Regions from separate parts of the Lutispora sp. genome, predicted to be linked through region 1. Evidence: a T-box and tRNA genes for the amino acid it is inferred to sense, from the RefSeq annotation. Region 1 holds a T-box; the other regions hold tRNA genes.
What was found. The T-box of region 1 lies ahead of ACESM9_RS10895 (valine--tRNA ligase). A T-box ahead of a tRNA ligase gene usually reads a tRNA of that ligase, here a tRNA-Val.
Positions count from the first base shown of each region.

Region 2: it encodes a tRNA-Val, which carries the amino acid that the T-box ahead of ACESM9_RS10895 (valine--tRNA ligase) is inferred to sense. The anticodon was not compared.
Region 3: it encodes a tRNA-Val, which carries the amino acid that the T-box ahead of ACESM9_RS10895 (valine--tRNA ligase) is inferred to sense. The anticodon was not compared.

Region 1 covers NZ_JAWLCK010000078.1:4,342-11,853, reverse strand. Annotated here, with positions in the region: gene ACESM9_RS10915 (polysaccharide deacetylase family protein) at 1-894, opposite strand, end outside; gene ACESM9_RS10910 (small, acid-soluble spore protein, alpha/beta type) at 1,134-1,361, shown strand; gene ACESM9_RS10905 (DUF4364 family protein) at 1,450-1,971, shown strand; gene ACESM9_RS10900 (bifunctional folylpolyglutamate synthase/dihydrofolate synthase) at 1,982-3,283, opposite strand; gene ACESM9_RS10895 (valine--tRNA ligase) at 3,294-5,948, opposite strand; T-box leader at 6,064-6,276, opposite strand; gene ACESM9_RS10890 (CDP-alcohol phosphatidyltransferase family protein) at 6,332-6,850, opposite strand; gene ACESM9_RS10885 (ABC transporter substrate-binding protein) at 7,046-7,512, shown strand, end outside.
Region 2 covers NZ_JAWLCK010000007.1:9,576-15,155, forward strand. Annotated here, with positions in the region: gene ACESM9_RS02380 (hypothetical protein) at 1-866, shown strand, start outside; gene ACESM9_RS02385 (class I SAM-dependent DNA methyltransferase) at 881-1,627, shown strand; gene hslO (Hsp33 family molecular chaperone HslO) at 1,646-2,530, shown strand; tRNA gene ACESM9_RS02395 (tRNA-Val) at 2,612-2,687, shown strand; tRNA gene ACESM9_RS02400 (tRNA-Asp) at 2,694-2,770, shown strand; tRNA gene ACESM9_RS02405 (tRNA-Phe) at 2,776-2,851, shown strand; tRNA gene ACESM9_RS02410 (tRNA-Gly) at 2,863-2,937, shown strand; tRNA gene ACESM9_RS02415 (tRNA-Cys) at 2,943-3,016, shown strand; gene ACESM9_RS02420 (DUF6873 family GME fold protein) at 3,240-3,992, shown strand; gene ytxC (putative sporulation protein YtxC) at 4,076-4,984, shown strand; gene ACESM9_RS02430 (DUF445 domain-containing protein) at 5,052-5,580, shown strand, end outside.
Region 3 covers NZ_JAWLCK010000006.1:8,502-16,013, forward strand. Annotated here, with positions in the region: gene ACESM9_RS02015 (thiamine pyrophosphate-binding protein) at 1-240, opposite strand, end outside; gene ACESM9_RS02020 (aldehyde dehydrogenase family protein) at 280-1,752, opposite strand; gene ACESM9_RS02025 (hydroxymethylglutaryl-CoA lyase) at 1,801-2,715, opposite strand; gene ACESM9_RS02030 (Gfo/Idh/MocA family protein) at 2,935-4,110, opposite strand; gene ACESM9_RS02035 (LysR family transcriptional regulator) at 4,478-5,386, shown strand; tRNA gene ACESM9_RS02040 (tRNA-Thr) at 5,425-5,500, opposite strand; tRNA gene ACESM9_RS02045 (tRNA-Asp) at 5,509-5,585, opposite strand; tRNA gene ACESM9_RS02050 (tRNA-Val) at 5,602-5,677, opposite strand; tRNA gene ACESM9_RS02055 (tRNA-Glu) at 5,686-5,760, opposite strand; tRNA gene ACESM9_RS02060 (tRNA-Lys) at 5,767-5,842, opposite strand; gene ACESM9_RS02065 (NAD(P)/FAD-dependent oxidoreductase) at 6,047-7,456, opposite strand.

The sequences.
Region 1 (7,512 bases):
TGGTAATCTCTGGGGATCAAAGTCAATACTGTTAGGTGAAGGAGCAGGATTGCTTCCGACCTTTAAAACTGCTTTATGAAAATAATTAAAACCTTCAAAACTACCGGATATGACATATTTATAGCCATCACCTTTAGGAGCAGCACCATAGGGTAATGCTAATGATTCTACAATATAATCACCAAGGATCTCCTTGGTCTGTCGAGCATTTTTGCTTAAAGATTCTTGAACTTCCTCAATGCTAACCTTTCCTAGGTTCTCATGGTTATACCCATGATTCCCTATTTCGTAACCATTTTCTATAAGAAAATCAAATTTATCTTTTATCAGTTCTTTCTGTCTAAAAGGAACAGGATAATATACAAAGAAACTAGCCGCCCTGCCAAAATCGGGATGATCTTTATAGAAGTCTTCTAATACTCCTACAGCGCAGTTTGGATCTATTCTAGTTTCTCCTCCTTCTTCTATAAGATTAAACTGGTTAAGTAAACCATCATCAAATGTTATTACTACTGGAGTATACCCAGCTTCAATATTTATATTATTGTTTATGTAATCTCTTAAGCTTAAAAGTCTATAACCCTTATCGTAAAGAGTCTGCAAATCCTTTTTGAAATTCTCAACTGTTCGTACCCATTCTGATTCTTCCTCCCCAATGCCATGGTACATAAGAATCATTACTTTTCCATTTTCATTAGGTTTTATCTTTTCATAATCTATCTTATTGCTTTCCTCATCTGTCTCATTGCTATCAATATCCTTTTCTTCCTCTACATGCTCAACATCTCCAATAGATGGCTTGTCCACATTTTCTAAATTTTTAATACCAGCATTTGCACAGCTTGATAATAACAAAGATAGTGCTAATAGTATAATAACAGAAACTTTTTTCATTTTTGCCTCCTATATTAACGCTTTAAGAATATTATAACATAGCAAACACAGCAAATCGACAAATTTTGTATCTATTCCAAACTTTAACTACTATTCCATTGAAAATACAGGTTAAATTATTAATTATATGCTTCTTTAAATGATTTTATTCAAAAAAGAAAGAAGTTCTAGTATTTATTTTTTATATCAGGGAAAATTATTATCACAAAGATAAAAAAATAATTTAAGGGGGAATTTAAATGGCATTAGGAAGTGGAAATTATAATAAAGGATTAGAAGTACCAAAGGCCCATCCGGCTTTAGATAATATGAAATATGAGATAGCTGCAGAATTCAATTTACCTGTTTACCAAGGTTCTGAAGACTACTGGGGAAATCTTACAGCAAGAGATTGCGGCAGGGTAGGCGGCGAAATGGTTAAAAGAATGATAGCAATGGCACAAAACCAAATGACAAATCAACAATAAATAAATTATAAAAATCAGACACTGGCTTGTCTGATTTTTATAATTATTATGATATAATTATATAGTAATGTTATTCAGGGGTGATTAGATGAATGGTAATAGCAATGAAATAGCTCTAAATAAACTGATAGTCTTGTTAATATTAAAAGAAATTGATATCCCACTGACAACTGGTCAGATAACAGATATTGTACTAGAAAACAACCTTATAAATTACTTTGATCTTCAACAATGTCTAGTTGAATTGGAAGAATCCAAAATGATTGTTAGATTTGGCAACAAGGAAATGTATAAAGCAACAGAGATGGGGTTAAAAACTGTTGAATTATTTATATCTCGTATTGATAGTAAAATTAGGTCAACTATAGAAAACTACATACTAAAAAATAAAGAAAAAATTAGATTGGAAACTCAAGTTCGGTCAGACATCATAAAAAAGAGCAATACAGAATATATTGTTAATCTAAAAGTTGTAGAAAAGGATATAGAATTGATTAATCTCAGTCTTAATGTAGTATCATCTGAACAAGCTAAGCTAATTTGCTCAAATTGGGAAAACAAATATTATCAGGTCTATGATCAGATAATGAACATATTGATTAAAAAATGAGAATAAGGCACTATGCCTTATTCTCATTTGATATTATATTATATAATTCTCCCACAAGGTATAGGGAACCACATATTACAATTATAGAATTGCTATCATAAACATCTTTTGCCTTTTCAACTGCTTGAGTGATAGAAGATATGGCATGAACCTCCTGGCAGAAGTCTTTAGCTTCCCTAGCTAATTCTTTAGCACTTAGGGCTCTTTCGCTTGCAGGTTCAGTAGCGATAATTACTTTAGCCATAGGAGCTAATAATCTTATACTGTCCCTATGATTTTTATCTTTCAGCATTCCTATTACCATAATAATGTTTCTATCATGAAAATACTTTTCCAATGCTTTAGATAAAGCATGTATACCATCTTCATTATGTGCTCCATCGATAACTATGAGAGGTTCTTTAGAAATAATGCTAAGTCTTCCAAGCCATTTTACATTTTCTATCCCTTTTCGTATGCTGTCTTCGCTTATTCGATATCCCAAATCCCTCAGGTTTATTGCAGCAGTTATTGCAACAGCTGCATTTAGCAATTGATGATCTCCTAATAGCGGTAATTTTATATCTCTATAAATTTCCCCATTATATGAATAGTCCATTATTTGTCCGTCCAAACCAAAACCTCTCTGTAAAACATCTTTTGGCGATACTTTTATACAACTGGTTTGTTGCTCATGACAAACGGCTTCTATGACTCTCTCAGCTTCTTCAAACCTCTGAGGGTATAGTATGGTGGTTTGATTGCTTTTTATTATTCCAGCTTTTTCTAGAGCTATTTTTTCTATGGAATCACCAAGAATATCCATATGGTCATAGCTTATTGATGCTATAACTGAAATAATAGAATCTAAAACATTTGTAGCATCATATCTGCCGCCTAACCCTACTTCAACCACGGCTATATCGATACCCATATCCTTGAAGTATAAAAAGGCAAGAGCTGTCAGAGCTTCAAACTGAGAAGGCCTTTCTTTACCTGCTGCTATCATTTTATCAATATTTTTCTTTATTATAGCAACATAATCGGCAAAAACATTCTCTTCTATCTTCCCACCATTGATGAGATACCTTTCCGTTATACTTTGAAGGTGAGGAGAGATATAGGTGCCTACCCTATATCCCCCTTTCTTCAATATATTGGATATCATTGCAGTGATGGAACCCTTACCATTCGTCCCGGCTATATGAACTGCTTTAATGGCTTTATGTGGGTTGCCTAAAAGCTCCAGAAGATTTTCAATCCTGCTCAGCCCTGGATTACAGCCACCTTTAAGATTCATGTCGATATAAACTAAGGCTTCTTTATAATTCATATTACACCTCTTATTTCAATACTTTAAGGCGTTCTAATACTTTATCCATCAGCTCCATATACTTTTTCTCCTTATCCTTCTCTTCTTGAATTACTTTATCTGGGGCTTTAGCTATAAACTTTTCATTGCTCAATTTACCTCTTACTCTTTCCAATTCCTTATCCAGCTTTTCTTTTTCTTTCATTAGCCTTTCAATTTCTTTTTCTTTATCGATTAAGTCTTCAAGAGGTAAGAATATTTCTGCACCTTCAATTATTATTGAGACTGCATCCTCTGGTATGTCTTTCTTTTCTCCTTTTATAATTACTTCTGACGAATGTGCCAGTTTTTGGATATAGGAACTACCTTCCTCCATGGCATTTCTTACTTCTTCTCTATCAGACACAATTATTGTCTTTGACTTCCTTGAAGGTACAACATTCATCTCTGCTCTTATGTTTCTTATCCCTTTTATAGCCTCCATTATTATTTCCATGTTCTCTTCCTGGGATGCAAAATCCATAGCTTCGTCATATTCAGGCCATCTGCTTATTACAATTGATTCTGATGCTTGGGGGATATGTGAATATATCTCCTCTGTAATAAATGGCATGAATGGATGCAATAGCTTCATAGAATTCTTCAGAACATGTATTAAAGTAGCTTGTGCTACAGACTTATCTTCATCTAAATCAGAGTATAGTCTAGGCTTTACTAGTTCTATATACCAATCGCAGAACTCAAACCAGATAAAATCATAGATTTTTTGTGCGGCTATACCTAGCTCAAATTTCTCCATATTATCTGTAACTTCTTTTATAAGTTTATTGAGTTTGCTTAGAATCCAATAATCTGCAGTAGTAAAATTATCTTTGCTAGAATTGAAAATAGTGTTATAATCCTTGTTCTCATCAGTATTCATTAATACGAATCTTGCTGCATTCCAAATCTTATTAGCAAAGTTGCTGAAGGCTTCTACTCTTTCCCAGAAAAATCTCATATCATTTCCTGGGGAATTACCGGATATTAAATTAAATCTTAATGCGTCAGCACCGTATTTATCTATTACATCCAGTGGGTCAATTCCATTTCCCAAGGACTTGCTCATCTTTCTACCTTCTGCATCTCTCACAATTCCATGTATATAAACATATTTAAAAGGTTCTTTTTTCATGTTCTCCATGGCTGAGAATATCATTCTGGCTACCCAGAAGAATATTATGTCATAGCCAGTTACCAATACGCTGGTTGGATAGAAATATTTCAAATCCTCTGTTTCCTCAGGCCACCCTAATGTTGAAAAAGGCCACAGAGCTGAGCTGAACCAAGTGTCTAATGTGTCTTCATCCTGCTTTAATTCTCCTCCGCATTTTGAGCATTTTTCTGGAGCTTTGTCTGCTACGATTATTTCCCCACAATCCTGACAATAGTATGCAGGTATTCTATGTCCCCACCATAATTGTCTTGATATACACCAATCCTGTATATTCTCCATCCAATTGAAGTAGATTTTAGAGAATCTGTCAGGAACAAACTTGACCCTCCCATCTTCTACAACTTCTATTGCAGGCTCGGCAAGAGGCTTCATCTTAACAAACCACTGCTTAGATAGAATAGGTTCTATTGTTGTGTTGCATCTCTGGCAATGGCCTACGCTATGATCATGATCCTTTATATTTACAAGATAGCCTTGTTCTTCCAAGTCTTTAACTATTTGCTTTCTTGCTTCATATCTATCAAGTCCTGAGTACTTTCCACCAAGCTCATTTATAGTGCCATCATCATTCATTACTCGCGGCATGGGCAGATTGTGACGCAAGCCAACTTCAAAATCATTTGGATCGTGAGCCGGAGTTATCTTAACAGCACCAGTTCCAAATTCCATGTCTACATACTCATCAGCTATTACTGGTATTTCTTTATTCATAAGGGGCAAAATTACTGTCTTGCCTATAAGATGTTTATATCTCTCATCTTCCGGATGAACTGCAACTGCAGTATCACCCAACATAGTCTCAGGTCTTGTGGTTGCAATTTCTATAAAATCATCAGTTCCATTAACAGGGTATTTAATGTGCCAGAAATGTCCCTTTTCATCGTCATATATAGTCTCTATGTCTGATATTGATGTCTTACAACTTGGGCACCAGTTGATTATCCTCTCACCCCTGTAAATCAAGCCCTTCTCATAAAGACTTATAAACACCTTAGATACTGCCTTTGAGCAACCTTCATCCAATGTAAATCTTTCCCTCGTCCAATCGCAGGAGCAACCTAATTTCTTCAGCTGGTTTATGATCCTTCCGCCATATTCTCTCTTCCATTCCCATGCTCTTTCAAGAAATCCGTCTCTTCCAAGATCGTATTTGGTCTTACCTTCCTTTGCGAGGGTTTCAACTATCTTGGCCTCAGTTGCGATACTCGCATGATCTGTTCCTGGAAGCCATAAAGTACTATATCCCTGCATTCTTCTCCATCTTATCAATATATCCTGAATAGTATTGTCCAAAGCATGACCCATATGAAGCTGTCCAGTGATGTTTGGAGGTGGAATCACTATTGTATAAGGCTCTTTATCATAATCTATTTCCGGTGTAAAATATCCATTTTCCACCCACATATGGTATAACTTTTCTTCTACTTGTTTTGGTTCATAAGCTTTGCTTAAATTTTTTGCTTCCTCCATATTATTACCTCCTATTTATTAGCATAATTCATATTTCTTACGATTACTATTATGATGTCTTATACTATTCCCACCCAAAGGTTATATTATAGAAATAAAAAAACCCTCGTCCCAACAAAAGGACGAAGGGTTAGTTCGCGGTACCACCTTAATTCCGGCCATCACCGGCTCTCTACACTATAACGGGCAGACCCGCTTGCATCTACTGAATTCGACACAAGAGCTCCAAAGCTACCTTCAGCTAAATCTTACCTGGAATACCTCCCAGCCTAGGGTATTCTTCTCTGAAAGGTGATTTTCGCTTACTCCTCTTCTTCATAGCATTTAATAATTTTATTTATATCATCAATAATGCATTTTGTCAATATGATTTGCAGAAATTTCTATATTATGCCTTTTACGGATACGAATCTGTAAAAATATATAAAAAGGGATATTATATTTAATAAAACAAAAAGGTTCATTAATAACATGCCGATTGTTAATTCAAGCATTATAGCGAAACCTGAAGCGTAGAATACTAAAGTTGATATTTTTCCATAAATATTTGCTGGTATTACGACATCCTCATTGTTATAGAGAAAATATGCACCAAGAATCATCAGCAGTTCTTTAAATGCCATTACTAGTAGAATCCAAAAACTGATTTTGTTATTCAGGACAAATATAGTCAAAACAGATATAAGCATCATTTTATCTGCCAGTGGGTCCAAAACTGTACCTAATTTAGTTACCATATTGAATTTTCTAGCTATATATCCGTCTAATATGTCTGTTAGAGCAGAGAATAGAAAAATAAAAAAAGCTACTGTTTCACCATTCTTCGGCATATATAAATAGCTATATATCATGGGAGGCACCAAACCTATTCTTATGGATGTCAGCACATTAGGTGTAATCATAGCCTCAACCCCTATCTTTAAAAATTTCTATCAAATATATTTTTTCCAATAAAGCTTTCTTTATTAAGTCTCTTATTAACATTATATGCAATAACCTTCTCAAAAACCAACCAAGACCATTATTCCTTAGACAAGCACAATCAAAATTTCTAGGAATAGACTGTAAATGATAAATATATTCTTAGGAGTGATTGTATGAAGACCACAAAAAAATTGCTTTGCTTCATCATGATTTTAGCACTCGGTTTATCATGGCTTACAGGCTGCAGCAAAAGCGAATTGACAACTATCAGACTCAATGAGGTTGTTCGGTCAATTTTTTATACTCCTCATTATGTGGCAATAAACAAAGGATTCTTTGAAGAGGAAGGAATAAAAATCGAATTGACCACAGGTCAGGGTGCAGATAAAACTATGACAGCCTTGCTCGCAGGTGAATGTGATATAGGCTTTGCAGGACCTGAAGCCTGCATATATGTCTATAATCAGGGCAAGGAAGATCATGCAGTTATATTTGCCCAGCTGACTAAATGCGACGGTTCATTTTTGGTGGCTAGAGAGCCAGATCCGAACTTTGACTGGAAAAATACTGTAGGTAAAACTATAATCGGTGGCAGGCCAGGAGGAGTTCCCCAAATGACCCTTGAATATGTACTGAAAAA
Region 2 (5,580 bases), on a different contig from region 1:
AAAACGACAGCAAGGGAATGTATAGCATCAGATATCATAAGAATAAAGATCTTGTGTACTCAGATGCATCTACTATTGTACTTTCACTATATGATTTTTATCCATACAATGTTTTAGATACAATTGGAATTACAGAAGAGAAGACAGTATTAAGTGGCAATAAAAGACTTACAATGGAAGTAAATAAAGGCAGCGAGATACTTGGTTTAGATTATGAACTGGTTGATAAGCTGTCCGTTGATAGATTTGATTTCAGTTCCGATAAGAAGCTCAAAAATATTGCAGCTTCTTTTAGAAAGAAAGACTACGAATCTGTAAATACTCTATGTGATGAATATCTTAACAATCCAACAGATCCAACTTTTAATTCAAACCAGATTAAATATATAAAAGCCGAAGCTTATAGAAAACAGGCAGATTTCTCTAAATATGTGGAGTATATTAAGGACTTGAATTATAATATGTTGTATCCAAGCAGACTAAAATATAAGATATTATATGATTTAGATCAGACCATAGAAAAGGATGTATCAGATTTAGAGCTGTTGGATATTATGAAAACTTTACAAACTCAAGCAAAAGAAGATAATGAATATATCAACAAATGGATGGAGACAGCCGGAAAGAATTATATAGAAGTTGTTGAAATTATTGAACAGGAAAGACCTGAGCAAAATGTTGAAAAAGAGAGTATTATAGATAAGACTATTGCATTATTTAAGCTGGAGAGCTTGATGGAGAAAATTAAAGGTTTTAAATATCTTTCAATTATCTTTATTGTAATTTCTTTTATAACGGGATACTTGTTAGGCAGAAGAAAAAAGAAAAGAAAGAACACTATTTCATACTATAAATTTCACAGATAAGGAAGTAATGTCTTATGACTTGTTATGAGAACTTTGCCCAAATATATGACACATTGATGGATGAAGTGGACTATGAGAAATGGGCAGAATACTTACATCATATAATTAAATCTAAAGGTATAACTCCAAATTATGTCTTAGATTTGGCATGTGGAACCGGTAATATAACAATACCTATGTCCAGGCTTGGTTATAATCTATGGGGAATAGATGCATCAGAGCAAATGCTTTCAATAGCTGAGAATAAAGCTAGAATGTATGGAGAAAAAATCAGATTTTTGAGACAAGACATGAGAAATCTGACATTAACAAGGAAATTTGACGCAGCCCTTTGCGCTTGTGATGGAATAAATTATATAACTGACAAAAATGAACTCACTAAAGTTTTTCAAGGAGTTAACAAAATCTTGAATCCTGGCGGAATTTTTATATTTGATATAAGTAGCTTCCATAAACTTAAGAGAATAATAGGTGATAACACTTTTATTGAAGAGAAAAATGGGGTCTTTTATAGCTGGGAGAATGAGTTCGATGTCAATTCTTCAATTGTAACCATGAGGTTGAATTTTTTCGTACCTGATGGCACACTATATAGAAGAATAGAGGAGATTCATATTCAAAAAGCTTATAAAATTGAGGAAATATATGAAATTTTAAAAGAGACAGATTTCAACGAAATTGAAGCTTTGGATGAATTCAAATATACTCAAGCCAATGAAAAAAGTGAAAGAATATTTTTTATAGCTAAAAAGTGTCAATAGGACAAAATAGGAGGTAAAATGAAAGACATATTATTAAGATGTACCAGTGCAGATGGGAGTATAAGATTATTGTGCTGTACAACAATAAACATTGTTGAAGAAGCTAGATTGATACACAACACCTACCCTGTTACAACCGCAGCTTTAGGGCGTATGTTAACTGCTGGTAGCATGATGGGAACCATGTTGAAATCTGAAAAAGATAAGATAACATTACAAATAAATGGAAAAGGACCTGCCGGGAGCATTATTGTTGTATCAGATATAACAGGTGATGTTAGAGGTTATATAGCTAATCCATTTGTAGATTTGCCATTAAATGATAAAGGAAAGCTAGATGTTGGAGGAGCTGTAGGTAGAAACGGCATTTTTACTGTCATAAAGGATTTAGGCTTAAAGGAGCCTTATATTGGTCAGGTACCAATTGTAAATGGTGAGATTGGAGAGGATATAGCTTCTTATTTTGCCTCTTCTGAGCAAACACCTACAGCTGTGGCATTGGGTGTCAGAATCGCTATTAACGGCAATGTAGATTCAGCAGGTGGTTTTATTGTGCAAGTAATGCCACAAGCTGATGATAATACAATAGATCTATTAGAAAAAAATGTTACAAGCATCAATTCAGTAACTGATATTATTGCTGATGAGGGAATTGAAGGTCTAGTACAGATTATAATGAAGGATATTGAATATACAATTCATGAAAGAAAAGAGATAAGATATAGGTGTAATTGTAATAGAGCCAGGTTGGAAAAAGCGCTAGTTGCTATAGGAGTAGAAGATTTAAAAGAATTAATCGAGGAACAAGGTCAAGCAGAATTGATATGCCACTTCTGCAATAAAAAATACTTATTTAATAAAGAGGAACTTCAAGATATATTGAAAAAAGCAATACAAGTTTAAGCCATTTAGCTAATTTATAAATTTTTTAACTTGACTTTGAAGCAACTATGCTGTATACTAAATCTTGTCGTTAGAGACGATGGGCGCATAGCTCAGCTGGGAGAGCATCTGCCTTACAAGCAGAGGGTCATAGGTTCGAGCCCTATTGTGCCCACCATCAAATGGCCCAGTAGTTCAGTTGGTTAGAATGCCAGCCTGTCACGCTGGAGGTCGACGGTTCGAGCCCGTTCTGGGTCGCCATTTGAGCCTTGGTAGCTCAGTCGGTAGAGCAGAGGACTGAAAATCCTCGTGTCGGTGGTTCGATTCCGCCCCAAGGCACCATTTAACTAAATGCGGGTGTAACTCAGTGGTAGAGTGTCACCTTGCCAAGGTGAAAGTCGCGAGTTCGAATCTCGTCACCCGCTCCATATAAGGCGACATAGCCAAGTGGTAAGGCAGAGGACTGCAAATCCTTTATCCCCGGTTCAAATCCGGGTGTCGCCTCCATAATTAGATAATATTATTGAAATACTTCTCCTAGGAGAAGTATTTTTTTATAATAATTCAAAGGTGAGTCTAAATTAGTGTTAACTTAACCTTATGAATTTAAAGAAAGACTTCCTTGATTCCTATAATATTCCAATTAGAAACCATCTTTATATGAAAATGCTATTATAAGTTTAAAATAATGAAACAATAAAATTATTATGTTTTACAAGGTGGAGCGAAAATGAGCATATTTATTGAAAACCCCAACCTTCCTATAGATAAAGTAAAAACTGTTATATTGGATTATAGGGTAGATGGTGAAATTTTATCAAAATTATTATATATGGATATAGATATAATAAAGACAGAAAGATGCAATGAATTATACGAGGCGATAAATGGACATCCTGATATATTGATTCATCATATAGGAGGAAACTCTTTGGTCATTGCACCAAACATATATGATAAAGTTGCCGGGAGGTTTTTTAAAAAAGGATTTGCATTGACAAAAGGTGCTACATGGCTACAAAGAAACTATCCAGAAAATATAGCATATAATGTATTAAGAATGGGCAAATTTGCTTTCCATAATACAAAGTACACAGATCCAGAAATCATTAAGCTGTATGAGAAATACGAAGTAGAATTGATTCATGTTAATCAGGGTTATACTAAATGTTCTGTTTGCATCGTAGATGAACATTCTGTAATAACTCATGATATAGGAGTAGCTAGAGTATTAGAAAAGTATGGGATAGAAGTGCTTATTATAGAGCCTGGTGATATTGATATAGTTGGATTAGATTATGGCTTTATTGGCGGTTCTTCAGGTTTGATTTCAAGAAATGTTATAGCTTTTACAGGAAGCATGAAGGAAATGAAAAGCTATAATAAAATTGTGGAGTATATAGCTTTAAAAGGTATTGATATCAAAATACTCAGCAATAAGAAAATCATGGACATTGGTTCAATAATGCCTATAAGCTATTGAAGTTCAAAGCTTTTGGGCTGATTAGGCCATTGAATAATTGTTTTAGTAACACAAATAATACTTAACAGGAAGGAGTTGAGCAGATGTACTTAACAACCATTGCTGTTAGAAATAATGATGAAAAGATTAAGAATCATATCTTTTCAGGCCTTGAATCCATTAGTAATGAAGATATGCGCATCACACATGAAGAATATACAGCAGGAGATACAGTTTTTATAAGATGCGGATTAAAGGAAGGCTTTATGTCAAAATTAATAGAAAACAGATCCAGTGAAGACTTTAAATATTCGCTTGCTCAAGTGTTGTGTGATGTTATTATAGATAATTATGAAACTAAAATATTGAGAAAGATAATAAAAGAGTATTATCTATATTTGACAGAATATGAGAGAGAATTAATCTATGAGTCAACCATAAAACTTCTTGCTGCAGAAGATGGATATAGAGATGGTTTTTATGGTCAAACCAGACGAACTAGAATTATAAGAAAAATATTGAACTATCTGAAGTCAGAGAACTTCATAATTATAGATGGCTTTGTAAATTTCAGATTGAATGACTATATAAAAGAGCTGGCAGATTTGGTGGAAAGATCAGTGGAAGAATATATTGCCGAGAGGGAATATAATGAATTTATAAAACTTCTAAGATATTTTGTGGAGATTCAAGAATGCAAAGTAGATATTGTAAATGTTGTTCCTATAGATAAAGGCGGTTATATATTGATTGATAGCAAGAATAGTCCTATTAATTGTGAATGCTTTGAAGAACTGAGAGCTGAAATTGGAGACAATGATATAAGTCTAGATGATCTTCTCATAAGCACACTAATCACTATAGCTCCAAATAAGGTTATCATTCATGATTGCCAGAATTTCAAAAATAAAGAACTTTTCAGAACTATCACCAATATATTCTACGATAGGATAGAGCTATGCAGAGGGTGTGATCTTTGCGGCATATTAAAGGTAAATAAGGAATTAAATTGATGAATTATGTCACCTGTTTATATGTTATAATTATTATTAATTATTTGTATAGACAGGTGAATTATATATGTATAAAGTTCTTATTTCAACTATTATAGGTGGTATAATTGGTTGGTTGACTAATATTATTGCTATAAAGATGCTTTTTAGGCCTATAAAGCCGGTAAAAATTCTGGCTTTGGAAATCCAAGGTCTGATTCCTAAACGTAAAGCTGAGATGGCTGTTAGCATAGGACAGACTGTGGAAATGGAGCTAATAGATTTTAAAGATATATTTGAAAGAATTATTGATGAAGGAAGCAGTGATAGGATAATTGAATTAGTAAAGAGAAAGATTTCACAAAATATATATGAAAAATTACCTTCATTAGTACCTCATATTATAAAAAATGCAGTTATTCAATATGTTGAGGAACAGATAGATAAGGAAGCACCTCAAATGATAGAAGATTTGATTAAAAATATATATGATAAGGCTTCGAAGGAAGTAAAAATAGGAAAGATAATAGAGGAAAGAATAAATTCCTTCGATTTAATAAAAATAGAAGAAATAACATTAAAAATTGCACAAAAAGAACTGAAGCATATTGAAATTC
Region 3 (7,512 bases), on a different contig from region 1:
TGCATTTCCAACTCCTGTTACTGTATTCATAATACCGGGACCTAAGTGGCACAGTACAACCCCGGCCTTTTTCTTTATTCGAGCGTACCCATCAGCTGCCATAGCAGCAATCTGCTCATTTCTAAAGGATATATATTTTACGCTTTTGCTCCTGGATAGTGCGTCCAGAAAGCCTATTACAGTATGGCCGCAGAGACCAAATACATATTCAACTTCGCGACGCTCCAAATAATCCACCATCAGATCAGAAACTAGTTTTTTCAAGACATTTCCCCCTTTCTATGCCCGCCCTTCTCTTTCGGGCTCGTAGAATTCACCAAATAATTCTTCATCACTGGGTCTATCTTCAGGTATTTCTCTTGATACCCATGTAACATTCATATAGTGGTGTAGATGAACATTCTCTGATGTTGCATTGCCACCCCAGGTTCCGCATCCAAGACTTGAAGTCATAGGCATTCCATTAGTAAAGGATCCTGCATTGGATTTTGATTGTGGCTGTCTAACCATGATACGACCTACACAAGCTTCAAGAGCAAGTCTGTGTATATGGTCATCATCAAATGAGAATATACCTACGCTGTGACCTTTGCCGCCTACTTCATGTATTGCTTTAACTATATTTATGGCATTCTGGAATTCGCCTTCGTATTTGTGTACTGCCAATAAAGTTGTTAATTTTTCTCTGCACCATACATCCTCATAGCTGGTTGTGTAAGAGCTTGTACCCTTAGCTATAAGGAATTTGCGATCCTCGGGTATGGAGAATCCTGCTAACTCAGCCATTCTCTGAGGTGACACGGCTACTGATTCTGGTAAACGGTGGCACTCTTCATCCCACATAATCTTCTTGATAGCTTTCTGTTCTTCCTCACTTAGCAAGTAGCCTCCTACTGCAATTAACTCCTTGATTGCATCGTCGTAAATACTTTCATGAATAATGATGTTTCCATCAGCAGAGCATCCAGAACCGAAATCTGATGTCTTGGAAAGCATGGTGTTGTATGCAGCTTTGTGAAGGTCCTGCTTAGCTGTTTCATCCCAAATCATGGTAGCATTTCCGGCGCCAACACCATAGGCTGGAGTACCTGAATAATATGCTCTTCTTACAACACCCTGTCCGCCAGTGGCAATTACCAAATCGCATTTTGTATTGAGGGCTTCAGACATAGCCCTGTTTATTTTAGCTTTTCCCTGACCAAGAATCTGGATTAGGTCTTCCGGTGCGCCTACCTGTCTTAAGCCTTCACGCATAAGCTCAATTGTTCGTCCTCCTGTCTTAGCTGCTCTGGGATGAGGCGAGAAAATTATAGCGTTTCGTGCTTTAAGTGCATATATAGCATTACCTGCAGGTGTCAGGTCTGGATTGGTAGCTGGAATAACACAGGCAATAACTCCTACAGGCTTTCCATACTTAACTATACCCTTCTCTGGTATTTCTTCTATGATACCTACACTCTTCTGACGAAGTGCATCCCTCAGCACGCCTCTAATCTTGTATTTCTTGTTCTCACGGGTTACAGGATCACCCATTCCGCTTTCCTCTATGCTCATTTTAACCAGTTCTTTAAATGTCTGAGTATTTGCTACTTTCCATGCTATAGCTCTGATGGTGCGGTCAACTTCCTCCTGGCTCCATTTTTCAAATATCTTTTGTGCAGCATCAGCCCTTGCAAACTTTTCTTCTATCTCATCTATCTGATCCTGAGTAAGCTTTGCATAGACTTCATCCATTGAATTCATCCTGCTCATATTAATTCCCCCTAATCAAATGTTTTTCCTTTATATATGTGCGTTGGTTTATTTTTTAATTAAATCCTTCGAACGGCCGGCCTTAAGTATATAGGAATCAGTGTCATGGCCTATCATTTGCCTTACCTTCTTAGAAATCTCTATTAACTTAATAATATCGATACCTGTTTCTATTCCCATCTCATCCATCATATGTACCACATCCTCGGATGATACATTCCCCGCCGCTCCAGGAACAAAAGGACAACCACCCAAGCCGCAGAAGGAAGAGTCAAATTGAGTTATGCCTGCCTGCATTGCAGCCAGGATATTGGCCATAGCCATACCTCTCGTATTATGGAAATGCAGCCACCATTTCACCTGTGGATAGCGCTCATGCATTTTGTTGCACATTTCATAAACCTGATTTGGCACAGCCATTCCAGATGCATCCGACAGGGATATTTCAGTTACTCCCACATTCAAGTATGCTTCAACTATACTCTGTACATCATCTAGTGGTATATTGCCTTCCCATGGAGAACCAAAGGGCATGGATATAGATCCGGATACCTCAATTTCATGTTGTGATGCAATATCAACAATTTCCTTAAAGCCTGCAACACTTTGTTCAGGTGTCATGTTCAAATTTGCCAGATTATGTCCCCGGCTTGCTGATACATTAAGCTTGACCTTGCGGCACCCGCAGTTTATTGCTCTTTCTATACCTTTTTTATTGGCAATCAATGCCCTAAGCTCTACGCCATCAATTTTATTCAAATGCTTGTAAAGCTCATCGGTATCTGCCATTTGAGGTACTGCCTTTGGACTCATAAATGAACCCAATTCAATTACTTTGAAACCGGCATCTATAAGATCATTGGCTATCTCCAGCTTTTCTTCAGTTTGCAATATCTTGGCTTCATTCTGCAAACCATCCCGAAGGCCAACTTCACAAATAGTTACCTTTGATGGAAGGTTCATGCTTTTCCCCCCTTGTTAATTAACTAAATATTTTTTATTTTAATTTAATTCTAAATAACATTTATTTGGCTGTCTAATACCGGTTTTGTATAACTTGATAGAAATTCTCTATGATTTGTCTAAGCTTTCGTATTAGATAATTGGCTTTTATGCCAATGTAGTTTTAAACGCTTTGATGGCTGGTGCATGTATTACTCTTTAGTTTCAAATCAATTCAAGCTATAGTTCAATCTTTCTTCCTTCGCTTGCAGATTGGTATGCTGCATATATGACTTTTATAGCTTCGTAAGCTAAATCAAAACCAGAAACAGGTTTTCTGCCATAAGCTACAGATTCAACAAAGTCCTGCAATTCATATACATACCCCCGTAGTATTTCATCGCATACAAATAAGTTATTCCAACCTGTTTTTTCTGGAAGCATTTCTGAAAACTCCACGTTTTCTAAACCTTCTTGATCCAGGAAGTAAGCCTTAAGATTATCTGCAGGAGTTATGTTGCACATTAATGTTCCGTCATTTGCATAGATTTCGATATAATTTTTAGTCCCTCCCAATACATTATCACTGGCTATTACAATAGCTTTTGTATTATCAGAAAAAGTTAATGTTACATTTGCAAATTCTTCAACATCGTATGGTTTACTTGTTAAATGTCTTTTTTCATATTGGGTAAGATTAGAGCTAGTATTGCCCATATCAGCCGTTACACTAACCACATCAATTTTTTCGTTCCTTGCAGCAGCTTCAACTTGCTTCAACCACAATATCCCTGTTAGTGGATGAGACCCAATCCTTATAAGGGATCCACCGCCAGTTTTGTCCCATTGCCCTGCAACTGGTGATGAAGACCCTCTTAAGCTTTCTTCACCTTTCATGAGCAAAATTTTACTCTTTTTATTTCTAATAATCTCTGCAGCCTTTGTAACCGCAGGACAATAAACATAGTTCTCCGCATACATAAACAACTTGTCACTTTTATCAACTACTTTTTTTAGTTCTTCGATCTGCTCAATAACCTTTTTATACATCTTTGCTTTAGAGACTTTTATTCCTATAGGTTTTTCATCATCTTCTTCTCCGAAATAACCAGTCAATGGTTTTTCACAGATAACATGCTTTCCAGCTTTCAGAGCTCTCATTGTTATATCTACATGGGACATGGGAGGAGTACAAATATCAACTATATCTATTTCCGGATCATTGAGTATATCTTCTATATTCCTTGATACATTCTCAATTCCATAATTATTGGCTAATTTCTGTGCCTTTTCCAAATCATAGGCATCTACTACCGTTTTGATCTTCACAGGCACTTTGCTGACCTTTCTATAACCATTTGCATGCAAAACTCCTCCGTAACCTGAGCCTATTAATGCAATATTTATGGTTTTCATATTGAATCCCTTCCTTCAATATATAATCTTTTTATTGTGAGTTTTAGAATGTTATTTTTAATAGAATAAATAATCATTTTTTTCATCTGGTCGTTCTCTGTGTTATGACGAGTCTTAAAGCAGATAAGCAATTTGGAGAAGAATTATGTGAAAGGCCATTAATCATAGTCTTTTTTATTTGCTCACATGTAACTTTTCCTAGTTATAGGCAGTCACTGATTTATCAATTGTATAAATATTATTTATTTTATAATAATTATATGTCCCTTTTCCTTGACTGTCTAATACTTGTTTTATATAATTTAATAAAAGTTCTCTATGATTTAATTATGCTGTTATAACTTTCAACTCCACAGGAGGTGATATTATGACCTTACAGCAATTGAGATATTTTGTTGAAACAGCACGTACACTGCATTTTACTAAAGCAGCTGAGAATCTCAATATATCTCAACCCAGCCTCAGTTATGCAATTTCCCAACTAAGCAAGAGATTAGGTGTACCACTTTTTAAAAAGGAAGGTATAAATGTTTCATTGACAGAATACGGTGAAGCCTTTCTCCCATATGCTGAAAGTGCTCTTAACATACTTGTCCAGGGCGAAGCCCAGCTTAATAAAATGTATTATCCTTCAAACGGGAACATCAATCTAGGATACATCTACTCTGTCAGCTTTGATGCAATTCCACAATTAATCGATGAATTCTACATCTATAGGGGTAACCGTAATATTAGTTTCAGTTTCCAGGTTAATATAACTGAGTTCCTAATGAAAAAGCTGATAGAAGGCTCCCTTGATGTTGTCATGGCTCCGTGTAGTGGAGTAGTTAACGAGTGCATCGAATCTATCCCTTTATTTGAACAGGAGCTCTATCTTGTTGTATACAATAGTCATCCTTTAGCAAAGTATACATCAGTCACAATAGATGATTTTAAGAATGAAAGATTCATAATGATCAAAAAAGGAACTGATCTATTCTATCAAACCAATTCCTTATTCAAAAAATACAATATAATCCCAAACATCTTTTTTGAAGTTGACGAATGCAACTCTATGGCTTCTTTTGTAGGAGCACAGCTTGGAATAGCTATTATGCCTAAAATACCTGCCCTCGACAGCTATAAGGTAACTGCTATTCCCTTTCAAGATAGAACAGTAAACAGGACTATCAGGATTTTCTGGAATAATAGCATACAGCATTCTCATGCTCTCAAAAGCTTCCTGAACTTTTGCAAATCATTCAGGTCAAATAAAAGTGCTGTCAATAATACATAAAAAAAACACTGCAATTACTTGCAGTGTTATCTTTCATATGGAGCTGGTGAACGGAATCGAACCGCCAACCTGCTGATTACAAGTCAGCTGCTCTGCCAATTGAGCTACACCAGCCTACTTAATGGCGACCCAGAACGGGCTCGAACCGTCGACCTCCAGCGTGACAGGCTGGCATTCTAACCAACTGAACTACTGGGCCGAATAAAATTTTAAAATGGTGGGCACAATAGGGCTCGAACCTATGACCCTCTGCTTGTAAGGCAGATGCTCTCCCAGCTGAGCTATGCGCCCAATTATAATGGTGACCCGTAGGGGAATCGAACCCCTGTTACCGCCGTGAAAGGGCGATGTCTTAACCGCTTGACCAACGGGCCATTTGATGGTGATCCACCGGAGAGTCGAACTCCGGACACCATGATTAAAAGTCATGTGCTCTACCTACTGAGCTAGTGGATCCTCTGTGAGTGTTAGCGCTCACATTTATACATTCTACATGTTTCAAACCATTTTGTCAACATTATTTTTATATTTTTTTATTGCCAATTTTATGTTGAGTTAATGCGTTTTTTAACATGCAGTATTAAGTGAGATAATGATATTATAATTGGATTTTTAATTTTTTGCAATGGCAAATCTTTGTTTTTATATACAAAATTATCATTAAAGCTTACTAATTATATCTCTTGCCACAACTATGCCGGTTACAGAGGCTTGCATAAGCCCTCTGGTAATACCTGCTCCATCACCTATTGTATAAAGGTTTTTAACTGAAGTTTCAAATTTATTATTAACCTGTACCTTGCTAGAATAAAACTTACATTCTACACCATATAGAAGAGTATTCTTTGAATATAGACCAGGTGCTATATTGTCAAATGCCTTCATTGCTTCTATGATGGATACCAGATATCTATGAGGCAATACATAACTTAAATCTCCAGGCACTGCATTTTTCATAGTTGGTATAGTTGTAGACTTCTTCAATCTATCCCTATCTGTTCGTCTTCCCTGAAGCAAATCTCCAAGTCTTTGAACTAGTATACCACCGCCTGTCAACATATTTGCCAGCCTTGCTACATATTTACCATACTCAATGGGCTCTTTGAAAGGTTCTGTAAATCTTGTTGAAACTAACATGGCAAAATTAGTATTATCAGTTTTAAGGCTGTCATCTGCATAGCTATGGCCATTTACTAAAGCTAGACCGCCTTCATAATTTTCTTGAGATACCACTCCGCCTGGATTCATACAGAATGTTCTTACTTTGTTGTCAAAAGTATCTGAATAATAAACAAGCTTGGCCTCATAGAGATCCTTTGTAAGATGATCCATAATGCTATTAGGAACTTCTACTCTTACTCCTATATCAACTGCATTGTTAGCAGTTTTTATTGAAAGTTTTCTAGTTTGTTCAGAAAGCCATTCAGCGCCTCCCCTGCCAGGAGCTGCAACAATATATTCTCCTTCAATAACTATTGTTTCCTTACCTTTTATATTTATTGTTACAGATTTTGCTATGCTGTTTTCCTCATTTATATCTACTACTGTTGTCAATTCAGAGAAATCAACCTTTGGATTCTCTACCAGGTATTTATACATGCCTTCCAAAACATAATAAGCTTTTTCTGTGCCTAGATGTCTTACTGGACAGGGAATCAGCTGTATATTATGTCTCGAAGCTTCATATTTTACATCATCAATCTTTTTACTGTTTAAACCATGAACTTCACTTTGAGCTCCAAAGTCTAAATAGATGGAATCTGCATAGTTTATCAATTCCTTTGCTTCATCTTCTGTCATGTAATCGGTAATATTGCCACCGACCTCAGGACTTAAAGACAGCTTACCGTCACTAAAGGCTCCTGCTCCTGACCAACCAAAAGTAATACCACAAGGGTCACAGCTCACACATCTGCCTATGCTTCTTGCCGGACATTTCCTCTGAGACAAAGTCCTACCTTTATCCAAAATAAGTATGTCTAAATCCTTGTTGTTATTTACCAACTCAAGAGCCGTAAATATACCTGCCGGACCAGCACCTATTATGATGACATCATATTTATTTTTCATAAATTTCACCCTTTATTCATCAGTATATTTTTTCTGCCTTTGTGTATAAGCATAAT